DNA from 3 places in the Pantoea stewartii genome. Region 2 is predicted to be linked to each of the others. Evidence: predicted binding sites of a transcription regulator. Region 2 holds the regulator's gene; each other region holds the start of a gene.

Region 1 (7,288 bases), 540 kb from region 2:
CGCTGGGCATTGGCGCAGTCGTTACGCTGCTGCTGCTGATCATGCCGTTCCTGGCACTGCTGCCCGCCTCGCATCCGCTGGCGATCTCCACCTATACCTTAACGCTGGTCGGTAAAATTCTGTGCTACGCCGTGGTCGCGGTGGCGCTGGATCTGGTGTGGGGTTATGCGGGCTTACTTTCTCTGGGGCATGGCCTGTTTTTTGCGCTGGGCGGCTATGCGATGGGCATGTACCTGATGCGCCAGGCCTCCGGGGACAGCCTGCCCGCGTTTATGACCTTCCTGTCCTGGGATCGGCTGCCGTGGTTTTGGGCAGGCACGCAGCATTTCGCCTGGGCGCTGTGTCTGATTGTCCTCGTGCCGGGCCTGCTGGCGCTGGTGTTTGGTTTCTTTGCCTTCCGCTCGAAAATCAAAGGCGTGTATTTCTCAATCATGACCCAGGCGCTGACCTATGCCGGCATGCTGCTGTTCTTTCGCAACGAAACCGGTTTTGGCGGTAACAACGGCTTTACCGGTTTTACGACCCTGCTGGGCTTTAGTGTGACCTCAACCAACACGCGCATCGGCTTGTTTATTGCTACCGTCATGCTGCTGTTAGCAAGCCTGGTGCTGGGCTTCGCGCTGGCCCGCAGTAAATTTGGCCGGGTGCTGACCGCTGTTCGGGATGCCGAAAACCGCCTGATGTTCTGCGGTTACGATCCCCGGGGTTTTAAGCTGTTCGTCTGGACCCTCTCGGCCATGTTATGTGGCCTGGCAGGCGCGCTCTATGTGCCCCAGGTTGGCATTATTAACCCCAGTGAAATGTCCCCGACCAACTCCATTGAAGCCGCTATCTGGGTCGCACTTGGCGGGCGCGGTACGCTTATCGGTCCGCTGCTCGGGGCCGCCATCGTCAACGGCGCGAAGAGCGTCTTCACCGTGGCTTTTCCGGAGTACTGGCTGTTTTTCCTGGGGATGATGTTTATTTTGGTCACGCTGTTTCTGCCGCGTGGCGTGATGGGTTTACTGCGCCGGAGAAAAGATGACTGAGACCCTGTTCACCCAAACCCTGCCAGCCGATCGTTATCGTGCCCGGCGCGATCCGGTCCTGCAGTTGGCTAACATCACCGTAACCTTTGAGGGGTTTCGTGCGCTTAACAATCTTTCTTTGCAGATTGGTGTCGGTGAACTGCGCTGCATCATTGGTCCTAATGGCGCAGGTAAAACCACGCTGATGGACGTTATTACCGGCAAAACGCGTCCCGACACAGGGCAGGTCATTTACGATCAGGATAAAAACCTCATCGCCCTGTCGCCGGTCGAGATTGCCCGAAACGGAATTGGGCGCAAGTTTCAGAAGCCGACAGTGTTTGAAGCGCTGACGGTATTTGAGAATCTGGAGATTGCCCTGAAAACCACCAAAACCGTCTGGGCCAGCCTGCGTGCGCGCCTTGACAGCGCGCAACGGGATCGGATCGATGAGATCCTGACGCTGCTGCGGCTTAGCGCCGCCCGCCAGCGACCGGCAGGTCTGCTGTCGCATGGCCAAAAGCAATTTCTTGAAATCGGCATGCTGCTGGTGCAGGAACCGCACCTGCTGCTGCTTGATGAGCCCGCTGCGGGCATGACCGATGCGGAAACTGACTACACCGCAGAACTGTTTCGCAGTCTGGCGGGCAAGCATTCACTTATGGTGGTTGAGCACGATATGGGCTTCGTGGAAACCATTGCCGATCACGTCACCGTTTTGCATCAGGGAGCCGTACTGGCAGAAGGTTCCCTGCGCGAGGTACAGGCCAACGAGCAGGTCATTGACGTTTATTTGGGGCGCTAAATGTTACAGGTATCTGAACTGCATCAGTATTATGGCGGCAGCCACATTCTGCGTGGCCTGTCTTTTGAGGTTAAACAGGGTGAAGTCACCTGCCTGCTCGGCCGCAACGGTGTGGGGAAAACCACGCTGCTGAAATGCCTGATGGGCTTAATACCGGCTAAATCGGGCGAGGTGCGCTGGCAGGACAATATCATCAACGGGCGAAAGCCCCACCAGCGCGTGCAGGCCGGCATGGCTTACGTGCCGCAGGGGCGGGAGATTTTTCCGCGTCTGACGGTTGAAGAGAATCTGCTGATGGGCCTGTCACGCTTCTCATCCTCGCAGGCAAAGCAGGTGCCTGAAGAGATTTACCAGCTGTTTCCGGTATTGTTCGATATGAAATCCCGCCGGGGCGGCGATCTGTCCGGCGGCCAGCAACAGCAGTTGGCCATTGGCCGGGCGCTGGCCAGCCGTCCACAGTTGCTGATCCTCGACGAGCCTACCGAAGGGATTCAGCCTTCAGTGATCAAAGAGATTGGCCTGGTGATCCGCCAACTGGCACAGCGCGGCGACATGGCGATTCTGCTGGTCGAGCAGTTTTATGATTTTGCCGCGGACCTGGCCGACCGCTATCTGGTCATGTCGCGCGGTGAAATTATCCAGCGCGGGCGCGGTGAAGAGATGGAAACGGATAACGTGCGGAGCCTGGTCGCCATCTGATTCTCCTCCTGTCAGGCAGGTCGGCGCGCAGGCTGACCTGCCTGGATCGCGGCACCCTGCGCTTTCTTCCCACCTGAGCCATGCACGCCCACGGTACGCATCCGTGACCGGCCCGTTTCTTTTCCGTCGTTAAATTCTTGTGTAATAACGCACAAGACATCTTGTAATAAATAACAGTAAGTATAATAATTCTCATTTGCATTCAATGTGCATAACACCTTTGTCACATGACTTTCTGCGCCTTTCTTCTGCCGGGCGCGTTGTATTTGCCTTTGTAAGGGATAAACAATGAGAATGCCTTTTGGCCCGAAACGGTTAGCGCTACTGTGTTCCATCGCCATTGCCGCCCCTGCGGTCTCCTTTGCCGCCGATACGCTGGTGGTGACAGCAAAGCCGGAAGAAACATCGACCACGCCCACTGAAGGCTACACGGCGACCGTCAGTAAAGGGGCAACCAAAACCGATCGTCCTTTGATCACCACCGGTCAGTCCGTTTCGGTCGTGACGCGCCAGCAAATGGCCGATCAGGGCGCAATGGATGTGAATCAGGCGCTTAACTACACCGCCGGTGCCTTCACGAACTTCGCTGGCGCAGCCACCCGCTACGACACGGTCTCTCTGCGCGGCTTCCACGGCGGCGATGTCGATAACATTTTCCTGGACGGTCTGCGCCTGATGAGCGATCCCGGCAGCTATAACGTGCTGCAGGTCGATCCCTGGTTCCTCGACCGTATTGATGTGATCAAAGGTCCTTCTTCTGCCCTGTATGGACAGACGGTGCCGGGTGGCTTAGTGATGGAAAGCTCCAGACGTCCGCAGTATGCGCCTGAGGGACATTTCCGTTTGTCTACCGGCAACCATAACACCAACAGCGCTGCGTTTGATTACACCAATGCCATCAACGATCAGTGGGCGTTTCGTCTGACCGGCATAACACGCAACAGTGATACGCAGTACGATCACACACGCGAAGAAAAATATGCGATTTCGCCTTCACTGCTGTGGCAACCTGATGAGGATACGTCACTCCTGCTGCGCGCTTATCTGCAAAAAGATCCGTCCGGCGGCTATCACAGTGCCGTGCCAGGGGACGGCAGCATCACCGAACATAACGGGCGTAAGCTCAGCACCGGTTTCTATGATGGCGACAGCGCGCTGGATCAGTTTAAGCGGCGGGAGCAGATTTACAGCGCGGAATTCGCTCACCGCTTTAATGAAACCTGGGCGTTTCGCTCGAATGCCAGCTACTCCCATTCCAATGTCGATCTGGATCAGGTTTATCAGATTGGCTGGGCATCACCGCAGTCAGAACTGCTCAATCGCTACTATTCCGGCTCGCGTTCGTCGCTGCAGGCGTACGCGATTGATAACCAGCTGGAAGCCGACTTTGATACCGGTCCGGTGGATCACAAGGTGGTGCTGGGTGCGGAATACCATCAGTACACGAACGATTTACGGGATGCCCGCGGCCCAGCCAGTTCACTCAATGCGCTGACAGGTCAGGCCGTGGGCGTGAATCCGGCTTACGTGTTTACAAATTCACAGCGTCGTTACTATCAAACCGGCGTGTACCTGCAGGATGAGCTGAAATGGGACAAATGGCATCTGGATCTCTCAGGCCGCTACGATCGCATCGTGTCTGAAAACCGCCAGTACAGCACCGATACCCAATATCGTCGTCAGGATGATCACGTCAGTGGCCGGGCGGCGCTGCTGTATGCCTTCGATAACGGGATTTCGCCCTACGTCAGCTATAGCCAGGCGATTACGCCACAATCCCTTTCCGGACGGGATGGCAACCTGCTGAAGCCAACGACCTCGGAGCAGTATGAGACCGGCATTAAGTACCAGCCCGTGGGCACGTCCGATCTCTACTCCGCCGCGATCTACGACCTGACACAGAATGATGTCGGTAACCGCGTGGTAGTGGGCTCCTATTATGAACCGGCTGGCAAAGTGCACTCTCAGGGCCTCGAACTGGAAGCGCATAATCAGCTCACCCCGCGACTGAGCACGCTGGCGAGCGTGACGGTGAACCATGTGCGCTTCAAAGATTCCATCGACGGCAATAACGGCCACACGCCTTACGTGACGCCTGACTCGATGGCGTCTGCCTGGGCGAAATACCAGTTTGATGCGGGAATCAGCGTCGGTGCTGGCGTGCGTTACATTGGTCGGCAGTGGGCAGACAATGAGAACACCACACGTCTGCCTTCCGCTACGCTGTTTGACGCCTCGGTCCGCGCTGATTTAGGTGCCTGGAACAGCAGCCTCAAAGGCGCGTTTGTGCAGCTTAATGCCAATAACCTGACCGATCGCGACTACGTTTCTGCCTGCTACGGCACGGGCTTCTGCTACTGGGGCGCAGAGCGCACCGTGGTGGCGACCGTCGGCTACGATTTCTGATCCCTCCCAGGGCGGCAATCCGTGCCGCCTGTCACCGCTTATGCCACAGCGGCGCAATGTCGCCGCTGTTTTTCTCGCAGAAAAACACGTACTAACCACAGCCACAGCACACCACAGATCAGATTCAACAGGCTGAAGCCTGCGGTACCGCCATGAAAATAGGCCGCTTTGCCTGCCTCAATCCCAAAAGCAAAGACCACCATACTGACCATGCCCAGCATCGCTGCCACGCTGCCCTTCCCTGCCTGACTGGAAAATAACGTCAGTCGGTACAGTCCGGCATTGACCATCCCGCTGCCGAAGCCGTACAGGCTGAGGCCAGCCGTGAGCCCAATGTAGCTGTCCGCCTGCCATAACGTGCTCAGCGCAGCGATCAAAAGCCCTGTAACCACAGGCCAGGCACCCAACCGTAACGGCTGCTCGACGGAGAGACGGCTGGCCAGTCGTCCCAGCGTGAGATTCCCGGCAATCATTGCCATAAAGACCGGCAGTTGAAGCAGTGCGTAATCCAGTCGGCTCAGGCCCAGACCGTGAATCAGGATAACAGGCGAAAGCGCGACCCATGTCAGGCAGGGAATCGTCACCAGGCCAATAGCCAGCGAACCGCACATCACCTGGCGGTCTTTTAGCAACGCATAATAGCCCGCCGCCAGCGACGGCAGCGATACGGAGGTGCGTCTGTCACCTGCGGTTTCCGGCATCGACAGGCCCAGGCCAATGAGCGACAGTGCGGCCAGAGCAGCGAAAAACAGAAACAGTGTGCGCCAGTCTGCGACGGCCAGAAACGCCGTACCCGCCAGCGGCCCGGCCAGCGGAGCCAGCAGCGCAACGTTCGCCATCAGCGCCATCATCTTTACGCTGAGTGCCTCGTCAAAAGCCTCCTGAATGGCGGCATAGCCCACCGCACCGATAAAGCACAGGCTGATGCCCTGCAGAAAGCGCAGCAGGATAAACGGCCCGATGCCCTGCACCCAGTGCGTCGCCAGACAGGTCAGCATAAAAAACGCAACACCGGTCAGCAGGACCGGACGGCGGCCCAGCTTGTCGGACAGCGGCCCCAGGAGCCACTGTAACAGCATCCCGCCCATCAGATAGGCGGTCAGCGAGGTGGCCACCCACTCCGGGCCCACGTGAAACGCCTGTGTGACCCGCAGCATGCCGGGCTGAATCATGTCATGCGCGAGATAGGTGGCAAACTCAAACAGCACCAGCGATAAAGGAAATAACAGATGTCGTCGCGTCAGGCGCGAGACAGGTTGAAAACGAGCCATCGTCAGTATTATCCAGTAAAACGAGAAAAACGCGGCCGCCAGGGCGACCGCGCTGATGGGAAAGGCGATGATGATCCCGTTAACGCCACCGGGCGACAGGATTCTCCAGCGTGCCGGCAAACTTGAGGTTTTCGGCAGGATCGGACAGGTTGATCATCTGCTGATTATTGGCCAGCTGCAGGCGGTTCAGACAAGAGCGGGTAAAGGTGGGCGCAAACATATCGTAGCGGGCAAATTTACTGGCCAGCTGCGGATGCGCCTGCTGATAATCCTTCACGCACTGTGCCACCAACTGCCAGAACTGACTCTCGGGCAGCGTACCTGACTGGTGCAAAATCGCGCTGATAAAGCGGAAGATACAGTCAAAGACGTCGGTAAAAATCGACAATAGCTTCAGTTCTTCAGGCACGTCTACCGCCAGACGCTGGACGTTCTCCGGCAGTACCGCCTCCGGGTTCATGACGGCGATTTCTTCGCCAATGTCTTTCATGTAGGCGCTGACCGGCACATTGTTTTCCAGCAGCAGGATCAGATTTTCGCCGTGGGGCATAAACACCAGATCGTGTTGATAGAAGCAGTGCAGCAGCGGACTGAGGTAACAGTTAAGGTAACGTTCAACCCACTGTGCCGCGGGCAGGCCTGAGTCGGCGATCAGTGCGGGCAGTAACGGCTGCTGATGATGATCAACATGCAGGAACGCCGCCATGGTCATCAAGCGCTGGCCGGGCTGCAAATCAGGAACCGGATTATCGCGCCACAGGGCCGCAAACATTTTCTTATAGGCGGAATCGCCCTTAATGGCACGTTCGTAATGGCGGTTGTGATAGCCCACGGCGGCCACCTCGCGCAGGATGCGGAAGTTGCAGCGCTGAAGCCAGCTGTCGTTTGCCACCAGCGTTTCCAGCCATTCATTAATCGCAGGCGTGGTCGCCATATAGTACGGCGACAAGCCGCGCATAAAGCCCATGTTGAGCACCGACAGGGCAGTTTTCACATAACGCTTGTGGGGCTGGCTGCGGTTAAAGAAGGTACGAATCGACTGCTGCGCCTGATACTGGTCATCACCGATGCCCAGATAAATAATGTCCCGACTGGCAATA
Region 2 (7,288 bases):
CGTGCGTATCTTTACCCACATAGCACGGGCCGGTAATACCGTTCTTTTTACGCTCTTCCGCAATCGCCTGCGCAATCGCCAGAATGTGCTTTTCGTTAAAGCTGTGACGTCCTGCGCTACCGCGATGGCCTGATGTGCCAAATTTCACCGCATGTTCTGGATTCGCCACATCGGGCTGCAGGACATAATATTGTGAAGTTAATTGTGCAACGTTAATCAAATCGCTCTGCTGGGCAGGCTGCCCGGCACGGGGGTGATTGGCCATTGGCGCTTCTCCCTGACGCTTCAGTTTAAATGGTGCCGCAAACTTTCTCAGCCAGTTCCGATGGGAACTGCATCGACAGCATAATGTGTTCGATCATGCTGCGTTTACGACCGGTATTGGTATTCGTAATGACCCAGTACGGCGTACCGGGCACATGCTTCGGCTTGGTATGGGTGCCGCTTTGCAGCAGCGTGTGCTCATCGCCTGCAAAATAGATGCGCGTACGGCCCTGCATGGAGGTGGTCGCCTCAGCAAACGCGGCCGTATCCAGACGATAGAGCGTTGACAAGATTAGCATAAAGCGATTTACCGCCCGCTTCTGCTCTGCATATTCATCAGAAAGCAGCAACTCGCGCACTGCACGAACACGATCCTGAGGGCGTGACTCATTCCCTGCCGACTGTGCCGTTTTAGACGGCTGCGAGGCGGCAACAGGCTGTGTTTCGGTCGCGGTGGCTGTCTGACCCGCAGTAAACTTCAGCATACGGCGCAGAATATCGGATGCGCTTTCGCCAATATGTTGCGTGTGGCTGGCAATATAACGGTAGAGCTCTTCGTCAACTTCGATCGTTTTCATCTTATTCCGTACGGTTTTGACTCACGACAGAACCCGCGATTTTCTGAAAATCCAGAGGTAAACACCGGGGTTTCAGGCCGTGTGCAGGTTCTAACATGAAGATTATAAAGTTAAATTCAGACAGGCTGATAGCATTCAAACGGTTTAGGGGCAAAAGTCAGAATATGTCCTAATGCCACCGGAAGCAGCGCACCTGAAAAGGTGAAACCATGATAACCTAAGCGCAGGTCTCACACTTAAGAACTTTGCTATGATTTTGAATGCCCGTCTGCAAACTGAACAATCTTCTGCTGATTCCACACCCGTTCTGCTCATTCACGGTTTGTTTGGCAGTCTTGATAACCTCGGCGTTCTGGCGCGCGGTCTGAAAGATGACCATCCGCTTATCCAGGTTGATGTGCGTAATCATGGCTTATCTCCGCGCGCTGACGAGATGACCTATCAGGTTATGGCCCAGGATATGCTGGACACGCTTGATGCGCAGGGCATTGCGCGCCTTTCCGTCATTGGTCACTCCATGGGCGGTAAAATTGCCATGACGATGAGCGCCCTGGCCCCTGAGCGGATAGAACAGATGGTGATGATCGACATTGCGCCCGTCGACTATCAGACGCGCCGCCACGACGAAATTTTTGCCGCGATCCGAGCCGTCACCGACGCGGGCGTGACGCTGCGCAGTGAGGCGGCCGAAATTATGCGTCAGCATCTTAATGAAGAAGGTGTGATTCAGTTTATCCTGAAATCGTTCAGTAGCGGTGAATGGCGCTTTAACGTTCCAGCGCTCTGGGACAACTATGCGCATATCACCGGCTGGGAAACGGTGCCCGCGTGGCCGCACCCGGCGTTGTTCATTCGCGGTGGTGACTCCCCTTATCTGGACAATCAGTACCGTGACGCGATACTGCAACAGTTTCCCGCCGCGCAGGCGCACGTGATTGGCGGTGCAGGTCACTGGGTCCACGCCGAAAAACCTGATGCTGTTTTACGCAGCATTCGCCGGTTTTTTGCACGATAAACCCGCTTAACTGGCTGTAAAAGTTTAGGATTGGCGTCCATGGTTAGCCTGGAGTATGATGGCGCGCTAAATTTTTGCCGTGGGCGCGTATCCACGGTAAAAGCCAGTAATTTAATCTGCGCAGCGGCACGATCCGTTTGCGCCCATTCAGTTGTACTAAGCCATGGCAAAAGAAAACACTGACCGCACGACGCTCGATCTGTTCGCTAACGAGCGTCGCCCTGGTCGCCCTAAAACCAGTCCGCTTACGCGTGATGAACAACTGCGTATCAATAAACGCAATCAACTGAAACGTGACAAAGGGCGCGGGCTTCGCCGTGTCGAACTCAAAATGAACAGCCAGGCGGTAGAAGCGCTTAATACGCTGGCTGAACAGCGTAATCTCAGCCGCAGTGAATTAATTGAACAAATGCTGCTGGCGCAACTCAAACTGGACTAACGCACGTAAACCGCACACAGAAACAAATGTCGTGGCTTTACAAGTTCCGCCCTTTTGCGTGGTCTGCTATCATTTGCTGAATATGCTCAGGCATTCATTCTATCATCAGGATTTAAGAGGTTATTTTACCCATGGCAATCGTAGGCATCTTCTTTGGCAGCGATACCGGTAACACCGAAAACATTGCAAAAATGATCCAGAAACAACTGGGCAAAGACGTTGCAGAGGTTCACGACATCGCGAAAAGCACTAAAGAAGATCTGGAAGCCTTTGACATCCTGCTGCTGGGTATTCCGACCTGGTACTATGGTGAAGCACAGTGCGACTGGGATGACTTTTTCCCGACGCTGGAAGAGATCGACTTCAACGGTAAGCTGGTGGCGCTGTTCGGTTGTGGCGATCAGGAAGACTACGCCGAGTACTTCTGTGACGCGATGGGCACCATTCGTGACATCATCGAACCTAACGGTGCCATTATCGTGGGCCACTGGCCAACCGAGGGCTACCACTTCGAGGCCTCAAAAGGTCTGGCAGACGATAACCACTTCCTGGGCCTGGCGATTGATGAAGATCGCCAGCCAGAACTGACGAACGAACGCGTCGACAAGTGGGTTAAGCAGATCTTCGATGAACTGCAACTCAAAGAAATTATCGAAGCCTGATAGCCATGAGCGCAGTGTGGGCGCTGGTCCACACTGCATCAATGGCTTTTCCTATAAAAATAATAGCTACATTTTTGTAACTTTCCGCATTTAGTCTGTAGAATACCCGCATCGATCATCTGCTTATTTCCCTGGAATTGAGATGACACAACGCGAAATGGTAGCCAGCCCGCCCTCCATGCTTTGTACCGCGAACATCGCCACGGTTTCATCGCAGGCAGCATCGGTTTTCATTTCAGCGCATCAGTTCTATAATGAGACGCAAATGAGAATGGCGGTCGATCGACATACAGGCTACATGCCACAAGAGTGACCAAAGTAACAGGACAATATCCGCATGACTGACAACAACACCGCATTAAAGAAGGCTGGCCTGAAAGTCACCCTGCCCAGACTCAAAATTCTGGAAGTGCTTCAGGAACCTGCATGCCATCACGTCAGCGCGGAAGATCTGTATAAACGCCTGATTGATATGGGCGAAGAGATTGGACTGGCCACGGTTTACCGTGTACTGAACCAGTTCGACGATGCCGGCATTGTGACCCGCCACAACTTTGAAGGCGGTAAATCGGTGTTTGAGCTGACGCAGCAGCACCATCACGATCACCTGATCTGTCTGGATTGCGGTAAAGTCATTGAATTTAGTGATGAGTCTATTGAAACGCGTCAGCGTGATATCGCGACCCGTCACGGTATTAAGCTCACCAACCACAGCCTGTACCTGTATGGTCACTGTGCCCTGGGCGATTGCCGCGAAGACGAAACACTGCACGACAAGTAACGTTTGTCAGACGGTAAAGAAAAAGCCGATGCCTGCATCGGCTTTTTTGTGCCTGTCAGTCACGCCACCAGCGTTTCCTGCAGGTAGCGCCAGCGGGGCACCGAGGTGGAGCAGTCCAGAATCGCAACGGAAATGCGGCTTTTATTTTCCCCATTCATCATCTGCACTTCCCGATACTGAATGGTGACCTCGTTAGCGTGCTCTGACAGGATCACATGTTCGCTGGTCGCGATGCGCATCCCTTCCCGTGCGCCCTGTAAGCGGCGAAAGAGTTCTTCAACCTCATTGAGGTTCAGCATCTTGCCCTGTGGCGTGACCATCTGGAAGTCAGGATGAAAATGAGAAAGCAGCAGATGAAAGCTGTCACCACTGTCACGGCTGTGGTTAAAAATATGTTCAATGAGTTGATGTAAGACGACAACGCTGTGTTTGGCTTCCTGTGCGAAAACTGTCATTTTTTTCCTTTTTAACCCGCAAACAAAGACTACAGAGGGTTAGCGTACCTGAAAAAAAATAATTCACACCGGGAAAGTTATTAAAAAAATTAAACTGAGAGCGATTCCACAGAAGTAAAATTAATCGAATTAAACGGGTTCAGGACAAATGTCGGCGCTAAAAAAAATCCACCCAATAAAAAAGGGCGATTGCTCGCCCTTTACCGATCATCTGATGACCATGCGGCGTAAATTATTCGCCGTTTTTCGCCCAGGTATCGCGCAGACCAACAGTACGGTTAAACACTAACTGCGACGGTGTTGAATACACACTGTCAGCGCAGAAATAGCCTTCACGTTCGAACTGATAAGGCGCACTGGCTTCTGCGTCACGCAGACCGGGTTCAACGAACCCGTGTTTAATCGCCAACGAATCCGGATTGATTGTCGTCAGAAAATCATCCGCCGCACCCGGATTCGGGACGCTGAACAGACGGTCATACAGACGGAATTCTGCCGGTAGCGCATGTTCAGCAGAGACCCAGTGGATAACCCCTTTGACTTTACGACCATCAGCGGGATCTTTGCTCAGCGTATCGACGTCACAGGTGCAGTAGATGCAGGTGATATTGCCTTCTTCATCTTTCGCGGTCCGTTCCGCACGGATGACATAGGCATTACGCAGACGCACTTCTTTACCCAGCACCAGGCGCTTATATTGCTTATTCGCCTCTTCGCGGAAGTCGGCACGATCGATCCAGATCTCGCGGCTAAAGGGAACATCGCGTGTGCCCATTTCCGGTTTGTTAGGATGATTTGGCATGCTGAGCACTTCATTGTGCCCGGCAGGCAGGTTTTCCAGCACAATTTTCACCGGATCCAGCACCGCCATCGCCCGCGGCGCATTTTCGTTAAGATCGTCGCGGATACAGGATTCCAGCGAAGCCATTTCAACGATGTTGTCCTGCTTCGTGATACCAATGCGGCGGCAGAACTCACGAATGGAGGCCGCGGTGTAACCACGACGACGCAAACCCGACACGGTTAACATGCGCGGATCGTCCCAGCCTTCAACATGCTTCTCGCTGACCAACTGCGTCAGTTTGCGTTTTGACATCACCGCATACTCCAGATTCAGGCGCGAAAACTCATACTGACGCGGATGAACAGGAATAGTAATGTTATCCAGCACCCAGTCATACAGGCGGCGGTTGTCCTGGAATTCCAGCGTGCAAAGGGAGTGCGTAATGCCTTCCAGCGCATCCGAAATGCAGTGAGTAAAGTCGTACATCGGGTAGATGCACCACTTATTGCCGGTTTGATGATGCTCGGCAAACTTGATGCGGTACAGCACCGGATCGCGCATGACGATAAAGCTGGAAGCCATGTCGATTTTCGCGCGCAGACAGGCTTTGCCCTCTGCGAACTCGCCATTGCGCATTTTTTCAAACAGCGCGAGGTTCTCTTCCACACTGCGGTCGCGGTAAGGGCTGTTTTTACCCGGTGCCGTTAAGGTACCGCGGTATTCACGAATTTCGTCTGGCGTCAGTTCATCAACGTAGGCCAGGCCTTTGTTGATCAGTTCAACGGCATAGTGATAAAGCTGGTCGAAATAGTCAGATGAATAACGAACCTCGCCGCTCCAGGTAAAACCCAGCCACTGCACGTCACGCTTAATGGATTCGACGAACTCCATATCTTCTTTGACCGGATTGGTATCGTCAAAACGCAGATTGCACTCGCCCTGATAATCTTGTGCAATACCGAAATTCAGGCAGATTGATTTAGCATGGCCGATATGCAGATAACCATTTGGCTCTGGCGGAAAACGGGTATGCACACTGCTGTGCTTACCGCTCGCCAAATCCTCGTCAATAATCTGACGAATAAAGTTCGTTGGGCGGGCTTCAGCCTCACTCATCTCAAAATCCTCAACGCATAGAATGGGTGGTTTATACCACGTAATATCCGGGTATGATCCACAAAGCGTTGCAGAGAAACAACCGTTTGTTGGGCGATTAAAATAAAAAAAGGCAGGAATCGCTTCCTGCCTTTTGTTGAGGATACAGGGAATTAGCCTTTTACTTCATACAGCGGGGTTTCACCGGCGATGACCTGGCCCTGCGTCAGCAGCGTTAAACCGGCGAAGTCTTCAATATTGCTCACCACCACCGGACTGATCATTGAGCGGGCATGGGCGTTAAGATAGTCCAGATCCATCTCCAGCACCGGCTGGCCTGCTGTGACCTGTGCACCCTCTTCCACTAAACGGGTAAAGCCCTGACCGTCCAGCGCCACGGTATCCAGCCCCATGTGCACGACGATCTCTACCCCGTTTTCACTTTCCAGACAGAAAGCATGGTTCGTGTTGAAAATTTTCACCACCGTACCGGCTACAGGCGCAACGACGCGCTTGTCGCTCGGCTTAATCGCCACGCCATCACCCACGGCTTTACTGGCGAAAGCCTCATCCGGCACCGCATCCAGTGCGATAACCTCACCGCTCACCGGGGCCACCAGCGTTGCGATAACGCGTTTTTCACTGTTCAGGACGGCCTGGGGTTTGGCCTCGTTAGCGGGGGCTGGCGCACTGCCACTGCTGGCTGCGCCAGCAACCGGGCCTTTCACCAGCACTTTTTTCATGGCCGTGGCGATACTTTCCGCCTGGGTACCCACGATAATCTGGACACTTTGCTTGTTGAGGCGAATCACACCCGACGCACCCAGCCGTTTTGCCACACCTTCGTTAACCTGGCCCGCATCTTTCACGTTCAGACGTAAACGGGTAATACAGGCATCAATGGCGGTAAGGTTGTCTGAACCGCCCACCGCGCCGATGTAGCGGCGTGCCAGTGATTCCGTGGCGCTTTCACCATTATCAGTGGTATCAACGTTCACGTCATAACCGTCCGCTTCATCCCCCGCTACCGCCAGTTCACGACCTGGGGTCATCAGGTTGAATTTTTTGATGGTAAAGCGGAAGACCAGATAATAAATCACGAAGAACACCAGGCCCTGCGGAATCAGCATGTACCATTGCGTCGCCAGGGGATTACGGGTAGAGAGCACCATATCCACTAATCCCGCACTGAAGCCAAAGCCGGCAATCCAGTGC
Region 3 (7,288 bases), 1.9 Mb from region 2:
AGGCCTGTCTGACTACGCCTTTTCAGCCGGTGCGCTTCGGCAAAATTACGGCATCAAAAACGCCGATTACGGTGCGGCCGCGATGAGCGGCTCGTGGCGCTATGGCCTGACAGACTGGCTCACACTGGAAACCCATGGTGAAGGGAGCCGCGATTTGGCTATGGGCGGCGCAGGTGCCCTGTTTAAAGTCGGCAGTTGGGGCGTGATCAACGGAGCCGCCGCACAGAGCCACCTGGACAGCGAGTCGGGCAATCAGTACAGCTGGGGTTATCAATACAACACCAGCCGTTTCAGCCTGGGCACTCAGCATACGGTGCGCAGCGCGGGCTTTGGCAACCTGGCGTTGGTGAGTAGCCAGAGCAATGCCCTCTATGCAGATAACCGCTACAGCCTGGCACGGCGCACGGCGCAGTACACCGCCAGCGTGTCGCTCAATCGCTATGGCAGTCTGGGCGCGGCCTGGATCGACATTGCCAGCGGCGATAACCAGCGTACCCGCCTGTGGAACCTCTCCTGGAGTAAAAATTTGTGGGGCAATGCCAGCCTGTATGTCTCCGCCAGCCGCGACAGAGAGCAGGGAGAATGGAGCGGCGCAGTCTCGCTGGTGATTCCGTTTGGTGAAAACAGTAATGCTTCCCTGAGCGTCGAACGCGATCAACAGGGTCAACAAAGCCAGCGGGCGTATTTATCCCGCGCCATGCCCAGCGATGGCGGATTCGCCTGGGATGCCTCCTGGGCGAACCAGGGCGGCAACAGTGGCGACTATCGCCAGGGCAGTCTGCGTTACCGCAATAACAAGATCGATACCTCTGCCGGCTTCTACGGCGATGACGACAACCTCACCCAGTGGGCCGATGTGTCCGGCTCGGTGGTGTTAATGGACAGCCAGGTGTTTGCCGCTAACACCATTAACGATGCGTTTGTGGTGGTGAAAACCCATTACCCTGACGTGAATGTGCGCTATGAAAATCAGTCGATGGGACGCACTGACCGCCAGGGCTATCTGCTGGTGCCGTCGATCAGCAGCTACTATCCCGCTAAATACGACATCGATACGCTCGATCTGCCCGCCGATATGACGGTGCCCAACGTCGAGCAGCGCTTTGCCGTTAAACGGCAAAGTGGGTTTTTGCTGAACTTCCCGGTCGAGCGGTTGCGCGCCGCCAGCGTGATACTGCATGACGGTCAGGATAAGCCGCTGCCCGTGTCCAGCCAGGTGATTCGGCCGGGACGGGCTACGGGCTATGTGGGTTGGGACGGTATTGTCTGGATGGAAGAACTGGGTGCCACCAATCCCATCCGCGTGATCGCCCCTGATGGTCGCGCCTGCGAAACGATCCTGACGTTGCCTGGCGGTCAGCCGCAGGCACTCAAAACGTATGGCCCGCTTACCTGCCCGTTGCCGCCGCTCCCCAGAGGCGCATCCGTGCCTAATCCCGATAACGCCACTGCCGGAATCACCCCATGAAAACGCTAATGTTGCTGCTTTGCCTGCTGCTGTTACCCTCGCTGAGTTACGCCGCCTGTGCCCTGCCCGCCTCCAGCGCCAGCTTTGGCAGTGTGACCACCTTTGTGGCTAACACCACGGTCAGTAGCACCTCGACCAATGCTGACGTCAACTGCGGGGCCGGCAGCGCGCTGTCGCTGCTGAGCAATAACCAGATCACCTTTCAGCTGACCAGCGCCAGCAACGCCAATGGGACGCGCGGCATCCTCAAACGGAGCGGCGATACCGGCAGCGACAACATTCCGGTGCGGTTATGTACCGACAGCGCCTGTGCCAGTGAGCTCACCATTGGCGGACCTGCGTTTGTCTACAACTCCGCCACCTTAATCAACCTGGCGGGATTGCTGGGTAGTCTCAACTTTGCCATTCCGGTCTATTTGCGCACCCTCACCGGGCAAACCGTGGCCGCCGGGACCTACACGGTGACGCTGAATATGACGGTCACCTACAACATCTGTACCAGCGTTTCGGCTGTTGGCCTGTGTCTCACACCGCAAACCGGCAGCGGCGTCATTCCCATTACTGTTACCGTGGTGCTCAGCAACGACTGTACCGCCATCACCGCGCCCAATATCAGCTTTGGCAGCGCACCGCTGGTCGCCAGTTTTGGCAGCGTGTCACAAACCATCAATGTCCTGTGCAGTAAAGGCAGCACCTATACAGTGGGGTTAAGCAACGGCAATAACGCGGTAAGCAGCGTACGTAATATGGCGAGTGGGACGAACCAACTGAGTTACGAGATTTATAAAGGAACGACCAGTAATCGCTGGGGACCGAGTGGCACGGAACGGGTAAGCAGCACGGCGGCGGATACCGTCAGTACCGATGGGCTGACGCGCAGCTACAACTACACTGCGCGTGTCCTCACCACCCAAAATACGCCGCCTGCAGGGAATTATACCGACAGCGTCGTGGTGGATATCGCGTTTTAGAGCGGCGCGCTGACGGGGGTTCCGCTATGCCGGGCGCGATACTGTTTCACCATGCGGCCAATCAGTAATGTCCCGATTAATCCACAAATGGCCGCAAAGGTCAGCCACGCGCCGGGCATCGCCTTATCGCCGCTGGCGTGGATCAGATAGCTGGAAACGGCGGGCGTGAAGCCACCGAACAGCGCCGTGGCCAGGCTGTAAGCCAGCGAGAAACCGGCGGCACGCACCTCGGCGGGCATAATTTCTGCCAGATAAACCACCATCGCGCCGTTGTAGCTGGCGTAGAGGAAGGAGAGCCAGAGCTCCGCCGCCAGCAGGTGGCCGAAGCTCGGCGCGCCAACCATCCAGTGCAGCACAGGCCAGGCGGTGGCAATCATCAATACCGTAAACGTCAGCAGCAGCGGACGACGACCTACGCGGTCAGACAGCGCGCCCATCACCGGGAGCCAGAACAGGTTGGAAATCCCCACAAACAGCGTCACCATAAAGGCCTGTTTGTCACTCATCATTAATACGGTCTTGCCGAAGGTTGGCGTGAACGCGGTGATCATGTAAAACATCACCGTGGTGGTCACCACCATCAGCATACCGGCCAGCACCAGTGCCCAGTTGCTGGCGACGGAACGCATAATGTCGGTCATTGATGGATGGTGTTTACGCTGACTAAAGGCTTCGGTCTCTTCCAGCATGCGACGAATATAGAACAGGAAAGGGACGATCAGGCAGCCCACGACAAACGGAATACGCCAGCCCCATTCGGTCACCTCATCATGTGAGAGCAGATGATTCAGCCCCAGCCCCAGCAGAGCCGCGAAGATCACCGCGATTTGCTGGCTACCGGACTGCCAGCTGACAAAGAACCCTTTACGCCCTTTCGGTGCCACTTCGGCCAGATAAACCGAAACGCCGCCCAGTTCTACCCCGGCAGAAAAACCCTGCAATAAGCGACCAAGTAAAATGAGTATCGGTGCGGCAGCACCCAGGGTGGCATAACCCGGTACCAGTGCGATAGTCAGCGTGCCTAACGCCATCAGCCCAAGCGTTAACAGCAGTCCTTTACGACGGCCATGATGGTCAATGTACGCTCCCAGAATAATCGCCCCCAGAGGACGCATCAGAAAGCCGGCACCGAAGGTCATCAGTGTCAGCATTAACGAGGAGAAGGGATCGTCTCCGGGGAAAAAGGTTTTGGAAATGGCCGTGGCGTAGTAGCCAAACACCATAAAATCGTACATTTCAAGGAAGTTACCGCTGGTAACATTGAAAATGGTTCTGGCCGCACCTTTTGGCGGCTTTTGTAAAGTTTCACTTTGGCTCATAACTGCTTCCTTGGTTTTTTATCCCTTTTAGCCTGCCAGAGGTGAGATTAATGTGACCTCCATCACCATTGCACTTTACAAACTCTCTGGTTTAAGTAACAAGAAATTAACAGAAGGGTTACAGCAGCATAACTGCCTGCTCGGCGCAGGATTTGCCAGACAAGATGTGGCAAAAAGTCAGGCATAAAAAAAGCGCGTCGGGCTGAACGCGCTGTCTTACAAAACAAGGGATAAACGGATGAAGGAGAAACAGGCGAAACGCACTCACTGCAAGGCTGTGCAGGACGGGTTTAGCCTGCGCACATCAACGACGCGTTATTTTTTTACCGTTTCCATCCCCATCAGGCCGATCTTGAGATAACCCGCCGTGCGCAGTTCATCCATCACGCTCATCAGGGTTTCATAATCGACCGATTTGTCGGCCTGGAAGAAAATGGTGGTATCTTTGTTGCCTTGCGTCTGCTGCATCAACACGTTGATAAGCGCGTCCTTGTTCACCTGATCGTTACCTACGTAAAGCTGCTTATCGGCTTTAATCGAGAGATAGACCGGTTTTTCCGGACGCGGTTGCGGCGCACTGGTGGACGCGGGCAGATTCACACGCACATCCACCGTTGCCAGGGGCGCAGCCACCATAAAGATAATCAGCAGTACCAGCATCACGTCGATAAACGGCGTGACGTTGATTTCATGCATTTCACCATCGGTTTCTGAGCTGTCGTTAAATCGCATTGCCATAACGCTTACCCCAGACGCAGTTTTTGCGCGGCGGCAGGACGGCTGACCTCAGGCTGAGCCAGGTTTCCCAGGTCGATATCGCGACTTTGCAGCAGCATGACCTGCGCGGCAACGTCGCCTAAGGAGGCTTTGTAATTAGCGATCATACGGGCAAACACGTTATAAATCACAACCGCCGGAATCGCCGCGACTAAACCAATGGCCGTCGCCAGCAGCGCTTCGGCGATACCCGGTGCCACGACCGCCAGGTTAGTCGTCTGGGTTTTGGCAATACCGATAAAGCTGTTCATGATGCCCCAGACGGTACCAAACAGGCCGACGAAGGGCGCCACCGAGCCAATCGTGGCCAGGAAGCCATTCCCGCGCCCCGCATGACGGCAGAATGCCGCAACCCGACGCTCAAGACGAAACGCAGTGCGTTCTTTAATGCCGCCGGTTTCTTCCACGCCTGCGGACAGTTCCAGCTCGTTTTGCGCATCATGTAACAGCACCGCGCTGTGGCTGGCCGCATGGAAGCTCTGGGCCGCGCGCGCGGCATCATTGAGACTGCGGGCTTCGCCTAATGCCAGTTGTTCACGCTTCAGGCGACGTCTGGCGGCGCTCAGCTCAGCGTACTTCCCGAAGAAAATGGCCCAGGTCACGACCGAGGCCAGTAACAGACCGATCATGACAACCTTCACCACAATATCGGCATGCTGATACATGCCCCACACGGAAAGGTCCGCTTGCATTAAATCACTGGCTACCACGCTGCTTCTCCAACTTCATATACAGGATGCGGAATAAGGGCAAATGATAGCAAAAATCAATCGAATTGATAGTGGTTCTCATTAGTATTTACAATCAAATAGCTGGATATCGCTGGAAGAAGGGATAACGCGTAGCCGTATCTGTTGCACCGTGTTGCCTGTATCCGGACAGTATGCAACGCAGCGATGAGGGCGGTCAGAAACTGCCTGGTCGATGGCTGATGCGCATGGAGAGTGAGTTGATCCGCAGCCCGCCCTGCTGAGCACGCTAACCGCAGACGCAGGGAAAGTGTTTTGTGGCGTTTAATAAGCCATCGGGCGTCATAATGGCGCGAGAAAAATAATTTTATCCGGTCCAGCATCAATCTGAATTTTCATTGTCAGATAAGCCAGCATGTAAAACATTGAGGCCGCCAGTCAGGGTTTGCCTGTTGTAAGTGGCCGTTGCGCAAACATAATGAAAACAGCCGATGAGTAACCTCTTTATCGCCAGCCTGATGACGTTTTTTCGTCGAATAAAGCAGCAGGGCCGCTGTGCTTCACATAACAGGATCGCTGCCTGCAATCGCCACGCTGATCGGCAATCCGTCCGGGCCCATCCGGAAGATGCGTCACTGAGTGCCGGCGCGCGCCGGTCCTCTTTGGTATCTGTACCAGGCGCTGAGGACTCGCCACAAATGCCGGGACGCCCAGCCTCTCTCTGGCTGTCGCGCGTCTTCCTGCTTATCTCACTGCTGTTGCCGGGATCGGGCATGGTTTCACCCTGTTCAGGGGCGTGCTATGCCGCGACGAACACCTTGATTACGTTGCACTTCTTCAGGCGCTGCTATGAATCGGGTAAGCCCTCATCCGGTATGGTGAAGTGTTTCAGTCGTCAGCTCCGCACGGTCGCGCTCATTCGCTTTATTCATGCTTCACGCAATGCGGCACCGCCGGGCAAACTGAAGCGTTTTCACTATGCGCATCACGCCGGTAAAAAGTCCGTCCGGCCGCCATTCCGTGCAGACAGCGGGGAAGCGCCAACACCGGTAAGTACGTCAACCTCCCCCCTGTTCCAGCCTGATACCTTACTGCGTCAGCGCCCTGCGCAACCGCTGCCGCCCTGCCTGAGTCAGGCAGACAACGCGGCACAGCAAAATCTGTTTGTGCCGCAACGGGACATGGACGCGGGCTTACTGCCCTGTCTGCATTGACCGCGGCTGGGCAGGTTAATGGATATCCCCCGGGCTGACGCCCCAGCGGGAGACGGTGCCGCTGTCCGCGCGCTGACGCTGCTGATAGCGTCCTTTCGCCGCAATCATTGCCACCGTCAGCAAGGCCGGAATCGCTAATACCGCGAAAATCGTGGTAACGCCCCACCCCAGCGCCAGCATTTCCGCGCCCGCCAGCGCACTCAGGATTGCGCCAACGCGCCCGACGCCGTGCATCCAGCTGGAACCGGTTGCCCGCGCCTCGGTGGGATAAAAGCTGGCCGACAGGGCATTCATTCCGGTGTTCGCGCCACCAATGCAAAAGCCTATCATCAGTGCGCAGCCGCCGAGCAACACCGGATGCGTCATCGACAGCCCCATACAAACAGTAAACAGTCCACCCGCGCCGTAAATCAGCGATAAGGCACGATGCGATTCAATACGATCCATCAGCCAGCCGGAAAACAGAGAACCGCAGGTGCCGCCAGCCTGGAACAGGGCCGTAATAACCGCCGCCTGAACCACGCTAAAGCCGTTGTCTTTAATCAGCATCGGCAGCCAGCTGCCCAGGGTGTAAAACAGAAACAGTGCGGTGAAATAGGCGCCCCACAGCATCAGGCTGCCGAAGCGGTAGGTGTCATTGAGGACGACTTTCACAGGTTGCGCGTGAGCCCGACTGACCGGGGGCAACGCCAGCGTACACTGTTGCAGATCCAGATCCGGGGCCAGTTTCGCCAGGATACGGTGAATTTTTTGGCTGGCCGCGCGCCTGACCACCAGAAAGCAGACCGACTCCGGCAGCGCCCACAGCAGTAACGGCACAAACAGGATCGGCAGGATACCGCCCAGCAAC

Evidence for each region. Region 2 encodes Fur, which represses iron uptake genes when iron is present. Its sites were predicted from a motif close to ATAATAATGAGAACNACTATCAA; they were not measured.
Region 1: the regulator Fur is predicted to act here: its motif matches at 2,691-2,713, upstream of G5574_RS16725 (TonB-dependent siderophore receptor).
Region 3: the regulator Fur is predicted to act here: its motif matches at 5,311-5,333, upstream of exbB (tol-pal system-associated acyl-CoA thioesterase).

Annotation. Positions count from the first base shown of each region.
Region 1 is NZ_CP049115.1:3,538,881-3,546,168, reverse strand. It holds gene urtC (urea ABC transporter permease subunit UrtC) at 1-1,028, shown strand, start outside; gene urtD (urea ABC transporter ATP-binding protein UrtD) at 1,021-1,812, shown strand; gene urtE (urea ABC transporter ATP-binding subunit UrtE) at 1,813-2,511, shown strand; gene G5574_RS16725 (TonB-dependent siderophore receptor) at 2,800-4,917, shown strand; gene G5574_RS16720 (MFS transporter) at 4,956-6,188, opposite strand; gene G5574_RS16715 (GNAT family N-acetyltransferase) at 6,268-7,288, opposite strand, start outside.
Region 2 is NZ_CP049115.1:4,076,362-4,083,649, reverse strand. It holds gene pgm (phosphoglucomutase (alpha-D-glucose-1,6-bisphosphate-dependent)) at 1-265, opposite strand, end outside; gene seqA (replication initiation negative regulator SeqA) at 291-842, opposite strand; gene ybfF (esterase) at 1,093-1,857, shown strand; gene ybfE (LexA regulated protein) at 2,021-2,296, shown strand; gene fldA (flavodoxin FldA) at 2,428-2,958, shown strand; gene G5574_RS19265 (hypothetical protein) at 3,101-3,271, shown strand; gene fur (ferric iron uptake transcriptional regulator) at 3,296-3,739, shown strand; gene G5574_RS19255 (hypothetical protein) at 3,799-4,194, opposite strand; gene glnS (glutamine--tRNA ligase) at 4,427-6,094, opposite strand; gene nagE (N-acetylglucosamine-specific PTS transporter subunit IIBC) at 6,247-7,288, opposite strand, start outside.
Region 3 is NZ_CP049115.1:2,151,993-2,159,280, forward strand. It holds gene G5574_RS10150 (fimbria/pilus outer membrane usher protein) at 1-1,468, shown strand, start outside; gene G5574_RS10155 (Csu type fimbrial protein) at 1,465-2,439, shown strand; gene tcuC (MFS transporter) at 2,436-3,758, opposite strand; gene G5574_RS23880 (hypothetical protein) at 3,811-3,945, shown strand; gene exbD (TonB system transport protein ExbD) at 4,074-4,496, opposite strand; gene exbB (tol-pal system-associated acyl-CoA thioesterase) at 4,502-5,227, opposite strand; gene G5574_RS10175 (hypothetical protein) at 5,923-6,438, shown strand; gene G5574_RS10180 (MFS transporter) at 6,454-7,288, opposite strand, start outside.